DNA from 2 places in the Exiguobacterium sp. s16 genome. Region 1 is predicted to be linked to the other one. Evidence: riboswitches for the same ligand, from Rfam matches in the RefSeq annotation. Region 1 holds a riboswitch; the other holds the start of a gene.

Region 1 (4,422 bases):
CCGTGACGTCATGGGCGGGTGTCACCAATTTGGAATGGACGTACGAAGAGCAACGCTCGATGCGGAAAATGCTCCGCCGTATGACCGGGGGTGATCCGGAAGCGGCTCGTGCGGCGTACGTGGAGCGTTCACCCCTCTACAAGGACTGGGAGGCCCCGACGTTATTGATTCACGGGACAGACGACGAGCAAGTGCGGCTCCGTCATGCGACAGCCGTGGCCGAACGGATGGGGGAGCGGGCCGAACTTTGGATCGTCCCGTTCGCTCATCAACTCCCGTTTTGGGAAAAGTGGAAGACGACCGATGAGGCGATGGACTGGATGTTAGCCGTCGCACCAAAAAAATGACTAGCGCCTAAACCAGGCGCTAGTCATTTTTTATTACACGATGATTGGGCCGGCCGCGACGACCGCCTCACTCGCTTTCGTGAATCGTTTGAAGTTGTCTTGGAACTTACGGGCGAGCGCTGCCGCCTCGGCGTCGTAGCGGGCCCCGTCTTTCCATGTGCCCCGTGGGTTGAGCACGTCGTCTGGCACCCCGTCGATGTGGCGTGGGATCTCGACGTTGAAGATGTCATGGCGCGTCGTCTCGACGTCACGGAGTTTCCCGTTGACGGCCGCGTTCACCATCGCCCGTGTATAGGCGAGCTTCATCCGCGATCCTTCGCCGTATGCGCCGCCGGTCCAACCCGTATTGACGAGATAGACGTCGACGTCATGTTTCTCGATCAACGTGCCGAGCATGTCGGCGTAGCGTTCCGGTGCGAGCGGCAAGAACGGTGACCCGAAACATGTCGAGAAGGTCGCCTGCGGCTCCGTCACGCCGCGCTCCGTGCCGGCTAGCTTCGACGTATAGCCTGACAAGAAGTGATACATCGCCTGCTCCTTCGTCAATTTGCTGATTGGAGGCAGGACGCCGTATGCGTCGGCCGTCAAGAAGACGATCGTGTTCGGATGCCCGGCTCGTGACGGAAGCATCGCGTTATCGATAAATTGAATCGGGTAGGCGGCCCGTGTGTTCTCAGTGAGTGAGATGTTCTTGTAGTCTGGCGCCCGTTCCTCGTCCAAGACGACGTTCTCAATCAACGAGCCAAATCGAATGGCATCGTAGATTTGAGGTTCGTTCTCACGCGACAAGTTGATCGTCTTCGCGTAGCAACCGCCTTCAATGTTGAAGACGCCGTCAGGAGACCAACCATGCTCGTCGTCCCCGATTAAATGACGTTCTGTGTCGGCCGATAGCGTCGTCTTTCCGGTACCCGATAGCCCGAAGAAGAGAGCCGTCTCGCCGGCGTCCGATACGTTCGCCGAGCAATGCATCGACAAGACGTGCTGTTCCGGTAACAGGAAGTTCATGACTGAGAAAATCGATTTTTTAATTTCGCCGCCGTATTCTGTTCCCCCGATCAGAATGGTCCGTTTGGCGAATGAGACGAGAATGAACGTTTCGGAGTTCGTCCCGTCGACTTCCGGATCGGCCTTATAGCTCGGTGCATAGATGACCGTGAACGGATCAAAGGCACCTTGTGTCGGCCATTCGCGCAAGAACAACTGTTTCGCGAACAAGTTGTGCCACGCGTATTCTGTGATGGCCCGGACCGGGAGCGTATAATGCTCGTCAGCCCCGGCAGACGCCTCGAGATAATAGAGCTTGTCTTTCGTCTCGAGATGCGTGAGCACTTTATCGAGCAGTGCCGTGAACTTCTCTTCTGCGATCGGTTGGTTGACCGGACCCCAGTCTACTAAATGATTGCTGACTTCATCTTGCACGACGAATTTGTCTTTCGGTGACCGTCCTGTGAATTTACCTGTACTGACCGATAAAGCCCCGTCTTTCGTCAGTACGCCTTCCCCGTTGCGAATGGCTTCTTCCACCAATTCTGGAACCGTTAAGTTCCGCATCATGTCGGCACCTTTAATTAATTCTTCGATTTTCAGGAGCGTTGTCGCCATCCTGAATCCCACCTTTCCCCTAAATAGATGTGGATGAAATCCGCATACTTCCGCGTTTAATTAGTATGACGTTTTTATTATATGTGACATACTAATCAAAAACAAGCCTTTTTTACCCTTTAAAGTAAGCGCTTTCTTACACTGTCATTCTAACATATTCTGTACCAGGTCATAGTACAAAATCGAAAACCGACAAAAAAATGTTTGATATTTCACAAACATAACTATTGCGAGTTCGTGAAAAGTTTTACGAATTCAGTCGATACGCTTGACAGAACGGGGTGTCATTTATATGATGGTCTTCGTAACGGATACTCTTATTCTGAGCGGTGGAGGGAACAAGGCCCTACGAAGCCCAGCAACCGTCCGATTTGTCATTGTTATTCGGAAAAGGTGCTATCCTGAAGCGAAGCGCAAGCTTCGAACGATAAGAGGGTAAGGAAGAACGATTCAACCTTTCCCATTGAACATGGCGAAAGGTTTTTTTCATTACCGTCCCAAAGCAACGCGTAAGGGGAACGAGTACCGTCCACACATCACCCTTATTATAGGAGGTTTTTCGAAATGGCAAACTTGAACCGTCGACTTTTCACTTCGGAGTCCGTCACGGAAGGACATCCGGATAAAATTTGTGACCAAATCTCAGATGCGATTTTGGATGCGATTTTAGCTGAAGATCCAAACGCCCGCGTTGCGGCTGAGACATCTGTCACGACAGGTCTCGTGCTCGTAGCAGGTGAGATCACAACATCAACTTACGTGGATATCCCGAAAGTTGTTCGTGAAACAGTTCGTGAGATCGGCTACACACGTGCAAAATATGGTTTTGATGCAGAGACTTGTGCTGTCCTCACATCGATTGATGAGCAATCGGTAGACATCGCCCAAGGTGTCGACCAAGCGCTTGAAGCTCGTGAAGGACAAATGACTGAAGAAGAAATCGATGCGATCGGCGCTGGTGACCAAGGTCTCATGTTCGGTTACGCAACAAAAGAGACACCAGAACTCATGCCGCTCCCGATTTCACTCGCACACAAATTGTCACGTCGTTTGGCAGAAGTTCGTAAGAACGGCACGCTCGCTTACCTTCGTCCTGATGGTAAGACACAAGTGACGGTCGAATACGACGAAGCGAACAACCCAGTTCGCATCGACACAATCGTCATCTCGACGCAACACGCCGAAGACATCACACTCGAACAAATCCAAGCTGATTTGAAAGAGCACGTCATCGACGCGGTCATCCCGTCTGAACTTATCGACGCGGATACAAAATACTTCATCAACCCGACTGGCCGTTTCGTCATCGGTGGACCACAAGGGGATGCAGGCCTTACAGGACGTAAAATCATCGTCGATACGTACGGTGGTTACGCTCGCCACGGCGGCGGCGCGTTCTCAGGTAAAGATCCAACCAAAGTTGACCGTTCAGCGGCATACGCGGCTCGTTACGTAGCGAAAAACCTCGTTGCAGCGGGACTTGCTGACAAAGCAGAAGTTCAACTTGCTTACGCGATCGGCGTTGCCCACCCGGTATCGATCGCAGTCGACACGTTCGGCACAGGCAAATTGAGCGAGACTGAGCTCGTCGAACTCGTTCGCGAGAACTTCGACCTCCGGCCGGCCGGCATCATCAAGATGCTCGACCTTCGCCGTCCAATCTACAAGCAGACAGCAGCTTACGGCCACTTCGGTCGTACAGACGTTGAACTCCCATGGGAGCAAACGGATAAAGCGGCAGTGCTTGAAGAAGGCGCGAAACGCTTCGCATAAGACAGTAAAAACGACCTTTCTCAGCGAAAGGTCGTTTTTTTGTTAGGCTTGTGTTTTGTTGTCATTCGATGATTCGTTATTGCTTGATGACGTGTCGGATGAAGTTTCTTGCCCGAGCGCCGTATCTTTCGCATCGACGACTTTCTCGCCGATCGATTGAAGATCTGACTTCGCTTCTTGCGCCGTGCCGACGACTTTGTTCACGTCTTCTTTGACCGTGTCGACTTCACCAGCGACTTTCTCGTATACGTTTTGAACGTCAGTGGCAACTTCTTGGATGATTCCAGAAGCTGATTTCACTTGGTCGATGACTTGTGAGGCCTTTCCGGCTGGGTCTTGTTTGACTGTATCGACGAGACCGCCGACCGACGATTTCGCGCTCGAGAACGATTGTTTCGTGTTCTCACGGTTCGACGTGCTAAGTAAGGCGAGCAGACCGCCGACGAGGGCGCCGAGGAGCATCCCGGTCACGACGGTGATTTTAGGGCCACCTGCATTTGCTTGGTCAAACTGACGATTTGGATTGTTGGCTTGCTCTAGTTTTGGATCATGTTGTAGTTTCGGTTCCATAGTAACACTCCTTTTTGTAAGTTGGCATTGATACTCTTATACCCGAGTCAAAATGGAAAATAACGTCTTCCTTCATTTCGACATCAAAAAGTAATGAGCGGGCAGGATATTTTTTTGCTGATGGGGA
Region 2 (4,422 bases), 370 kb from region 1:
TCGACAACTTGACGGTACAGCCGTACTCGATCGTCGGAAACGTATATAAATCGTATTTGGCGATCGCTTTCTTGAACGCGCCCATATCGAACGATGCGTTGTGTGCCATGACGAGGTCGACATCCCGCAGCGTCGGATAGAGCTGTTCGAGCACCTCGGGTAACGCTGGGGCGTCCCAGACATCGCTCGGCCGGATGCCATGGACCCGGATATTGCCGGCATCGAAGTCTTCCTCCGGATTGACGAGCAGTTGGTTCGTTTCGATGATTTCACCGTCGACAAGCAGGCTCCAGCCGACAGAGCAGATGCTGCGACTATCGCGGTTCGCCGTCTCGACGTCGATGGCAAGAATTGAATGTGGCATAATTAATCCCTTTCTCGTAAAAACAAGTATAAAAAAAGTCTAACATATCGTTAGACTAAAAAGCGATTATGCGGCCACGAGGTTGCGGCATGCTTCGGCACAGCGGAGACATGCTTCGGCACAGCGTTGGCAATGGTCGTGCAAGTGGCGGCCACATTCGACGGCGCACGTGTCACACACCTGGGCGCAGAGTGCACCAATCGGTTTGGTGAAAGCCGAATCGGTCTCGAGCGCGTTCAAGGCGAGTGCACACACTTCCGAACATTCTTTCGTCAGCCGGATACACTCGGCGACCATCAACAAATCTTCTTCTTGTAAGCATTTTGAGAAACAATGATTGCTTGCCCGCATACAGTCGATGACGGCTAAAATGGTCTCTTCGACAGAGGCTCGGTCCATGATAAGTCCCCCTTTAGAATAATGATGTCTTACAATCATTACCCGCTAGCGGATGAGTTAAACCGAGCGGCGACGCAAAAAAAGTCACCCCTCAAATGAGTGGTGACTTCAATAATGGAGCATAGCGGGCTCGAACCGCTGACCTCCACGCTGCCAGCGTGGCGCTCTCCCAGCTGAGCTAATGCCCCGTTCGAAAATTATTATATCATCCTAGTAAAACATTTGGCAATGGCTATTTTTAATTTTTTTGAACAAAGTTTAATCAGCACTGAACGTGGGAAAATCACAAATGATGTTATATTACGAAAGCAGGTGTCATGTATGGAAATGATTTTACTCGCACTCTTACCTGCCTTGATGTGGGGGAGCATCCCGCTCATCGTCTCAAAGGTCGGCGGGAAGCCGATTCAACAGTTGATCGGGACGACAATCGGGGCGATGGTGATGGCGGTCATTATCGCACTCGTGTTCAATCCCGGGTTCACGACGCTCGCAATCGTGACCGGATTCATCTCCGGCGCGTTTTGGGCACTCGGACAATATTTACAGTTCCAATCGTTTCAAATTTTAAGTGTCTCGAAGGCGATGCCGATCAGCACCGGCATGCAGCTTCTCGGTACATCGTTGTTCGGTGTCATCGTCCTCGGAGACTGGAAAACGACGACCGAACTATGGCTCGGATTTTCGGCGCTCGTTCTCATCGTGATTGGGGCTGCGTTGACGTCGTATCAGCAGAACAAAGACGGCGACAGCAGCGGCGCCTTGAAGAAAGGCTTGCTCGTTCTGCTCGTGTCGAGTATCGGTTACGTGACGTACGCCGTCCTGACGAACTATTTCGAGGTCGACGGGATCACGGCGATCTTGCCACAGTCGGTCGGGATGTTCGTCGCGGCGCTGTTGTTCAGCCTGCGTGAGAAAGATGTGAAGAAGTTCGATCCGAAGACGTTCAAAAACATCTTGGCCGGGATCGCCTGGGGGATCGGGAACTTCGGGCTGTTCGTGTCGAGCGGTGAAGTCGGAATCGCGACGTCATTCGCCTTGTCGCAATTGAACGTCGTCGTGGCGACGCTCGGCGGGATCTATCTATTAAAAGAAGAGAAGACGACGAAAGAACGTGTCTTCGTCTTTATGGGTATCGGCCTCATCGTCGTGGCCGGATTCATGCTCGGAATCGCCAAAAGCTAAAAGACGGGTCAGACGACCCGTCTTTCGCTTACCAGGCTTGTTCGATGAATGCGTCACGCCCAGATTTTTTCCGGTCCTCTTTATAGTGGGCCGGATTTTTTTTATGGAAGTCTTGATGGTACTCCTCGGCCGGATAGAACGTGTCGGCCGGTAAAATCTTCGTGACGATCGGCTGTTGGAAACGTCCACTCGCCGCGAGCGCGTCGCGACTCTGCTCTGCTTTCACACGTTGTTCTTCCGTATGATGGAAGATGGCCGGCGCATATTGACTGCCTCGGTCTTGGAATTGACCGCCGTCATCGGTCGGATCGGTCTGAATCCAATACAGTTCGAGCAGTCGCTCATAAGCGAACAGCGTCGGGTCGAACGTGATCTCGACGACCTCATAGTGTCCTGTCGTCCCTGTCTTCACTTGTTCATACGTCGGATCGTCGACGTGACCTCCCGTATAACCTGATACGATCGACTCGATGCCGGGCTGTTCCTCGAACGGTGTCACCATGCACCAAAAGCAGCCGCCTGCGAATGTTGCTTTTTCCATTAATAAGTCCCCCTCATGTTCATTCCCAAAAAAAGCGCCCATGTCATCGACATGAGCGCTCTGTCATATCGGCCAAGGCAATCGCCTTGCTGGTAGTAGCACCTTGCCGTAGCAGGTTGCTGTGAAGTCATAGAGCCAGGTCTCTCGTTCACTCAAGATATCGATATGTAGTTGGTGACAGCATCATACCATCAGATTTGAAGCGGCGTCAACGGTTTGGCTTGCGCCGTAGTTGGAGCAAGGTGGCACCGAGGATCAGGATGCCGAGCACGATGGAGAGCGGTAGCGTATACGGGGCGTCCCCGGCATATAACTGTAAGAAGAACAAGGCAAAGACGGACAATAAGACGAGTACGTACGAACGGTTCATAGTAACCTCCCTTTTCTTTCAGTGTACCAAGTTACACATTCGTTGGCGAACGAAAACAGGAAATCAAATGTCGATAGCGAATACCATCGAGTGACCAAAGGAGGAATCAATATGACTGACACATTTGATTTTATGGAACTCGATATCGAAACCGCCCATCGCGGATATAAAGAAGGAACGTTCACGGCGCGTGACGTGACGGCCTATTATTTGACCCGGATCGCCCAGTTCAACGACAAACTGAAGGCGGTCATCCAGGTGAACCCGGACGCCTTGTTCGAGGCCGAGTCGGCTGACCGGGCATTTCGTCGCGGGCTACGCTTGCCGCTACTCGGCATTCCTGTCTTGATCAAAGACAATGTCGAGACAGCCGGACTCATGAAGACGACGGCCGGGGCCGTCGCACTCGCGCATCACTTCGCAGGCCGGGACGCCAATCTCGTCCAAAACCTGCGAGCGAGCGGGGCCATCATCCTCGGGAAAGCGAACTTGTCCGAATGGGCCAACTTTTTGACCGAGGGCATGCCGAACGGCTGGAGCGGCGTCGGTGGGCAGACGCTCAATCCATATGGGGATAAGCTCGATGTCGGAGGTTCGAGCTCAGGTTCGGCCTCTGCGGTCGCAGCGAACCTGACACTGCTCGCTGTCGGTAGCGAGACGAGCGGCTCGATCATCCATCCGAGCGTGCACAACGGCATCGTCGGCATCAAACCGACCGTCGGCCTCATCAGTCGGAGTGGCATCATCCCGATCTCGCGGTCGCAAGACACGGCGGGACCGATGGCACGAACGCTCGAAGACGCGGTAAGGGCACTTGAGGCGATGGTAGGGGAAGACCCGGCGGACCCGGCGACACTCAACCTCCCGGCCGGTCCGCCGTATCGGACGTGCCTCGACGAGCGCCAAGCGGTCGGGATGCGTGTCGGGATCGTCAAAGCTGATTTATCAGCAGAAGAACAAGCATTATACGGTGAGGCGACCGAGCTGTTGAAACAGAGCGGCATCGACCTTGTCGAAGTCGAACTGCCCGCCCATGATACGCTCGACCAAGGCGATATTTTGTACCACGAGTTCAAACTCGGGATCGAGGCGTACCTGGCCACGACGACGCTCCCATACGAGACGTTGTCGGATTTGATGGACTGGAACAACAGACATCCTGAGACGATCCCGCACGGACAAAAGACGTTCGAGAAAGCGGAAAGATTGTCGGGACGTCTCATCGAGGCGGCCTATTTGACGCGCCGGCTCGATGACGTGCGTGACGCCAAGACGGACGGACTCGACCGTCTATTAAACGAACAGCAGTTGCACGCGCTCGTCTTGCCTCACGATTTGAACTATGACATGGCGGCAAAAGCCGGGCATCCGACCATCACGATCCCATATCGCTTGAAAGCGAGCGGGGCGCCGTTCGGCCTGTCGTTCACCGGGACGAGTTATGCCGAACGTGACTTGATCCGTCTGGCGTATGCGTTCGAGCGGCATATTTCGCGTCCCGTTCCACCGTTATAAGAACGTTGCACCCGTCGTCCACGTCCGCTACAATGGTACGTATGCGGA

The links. Region 1 has a riboswitch for S-adenosylmethionine ahead of metK (methionine adenosyltransferase). Riboswitches for the same ligand answer to the same signal wherever they lie in the genome.
Region 2: another riboswitch for S-adenosylmethionine. It lies ahead of msrA (peptide-methionine (S)-S-oxide reductase MsrA); the one in region 1 lies ahead of metK (methionine adenosyltransferase).

Annotation. Positions count from the first base shown of each region.
Region 1 covers NZ_JACSLM010000002.1:149,093-153,514, forward strand. The annotation lists gene KNP86_RS04275 (alpha/beta hydrolase family protein) at 1-347, shown strand, start outside; gene pckA (phosphoenolpyruvate carboxykinase (ATP)) at 381-1,952, opposite strand; SAM riboswitch class I at 2,267-2,386, shown strand; gene metK (methionine adenosyltransferase) at 2,517-3,725, shown strand; gene KNP86_RS04290 (hypothetical protein) at 3,768-4,295, opposite strand.
Region 2 covers NZ_JACSLM010000002.1:519,230-523,651, forward strand. The annotation lists gene KNP86_RS06150 (3'-5' exonuclease) at 1-364, opposite strand, end outside; gene KNP86_RS06155 (four-helix bundle copper-binding protein) at 431-763, opposite strand; tRNA gene KNP86_RS06160 (tRNA-Ala) at 879-951, opposite strand; gene KNP86_RS06165 (GRP family sugar transporter) at 1,085-1,948, shown strand; gene msrA (peptide-methionine (S)-S-oxide reductase MsrA) at 1,977-2,489, opposite strand; SAM riboswitch class I at 2,553-2,653, opposite strand; gene KNP86_RS06175 (hypothetical protein) at 2,698-2,859, opposite strand; gene KNP86_RS06180 (amidase family protein) at 2,971-4,374, shown strand.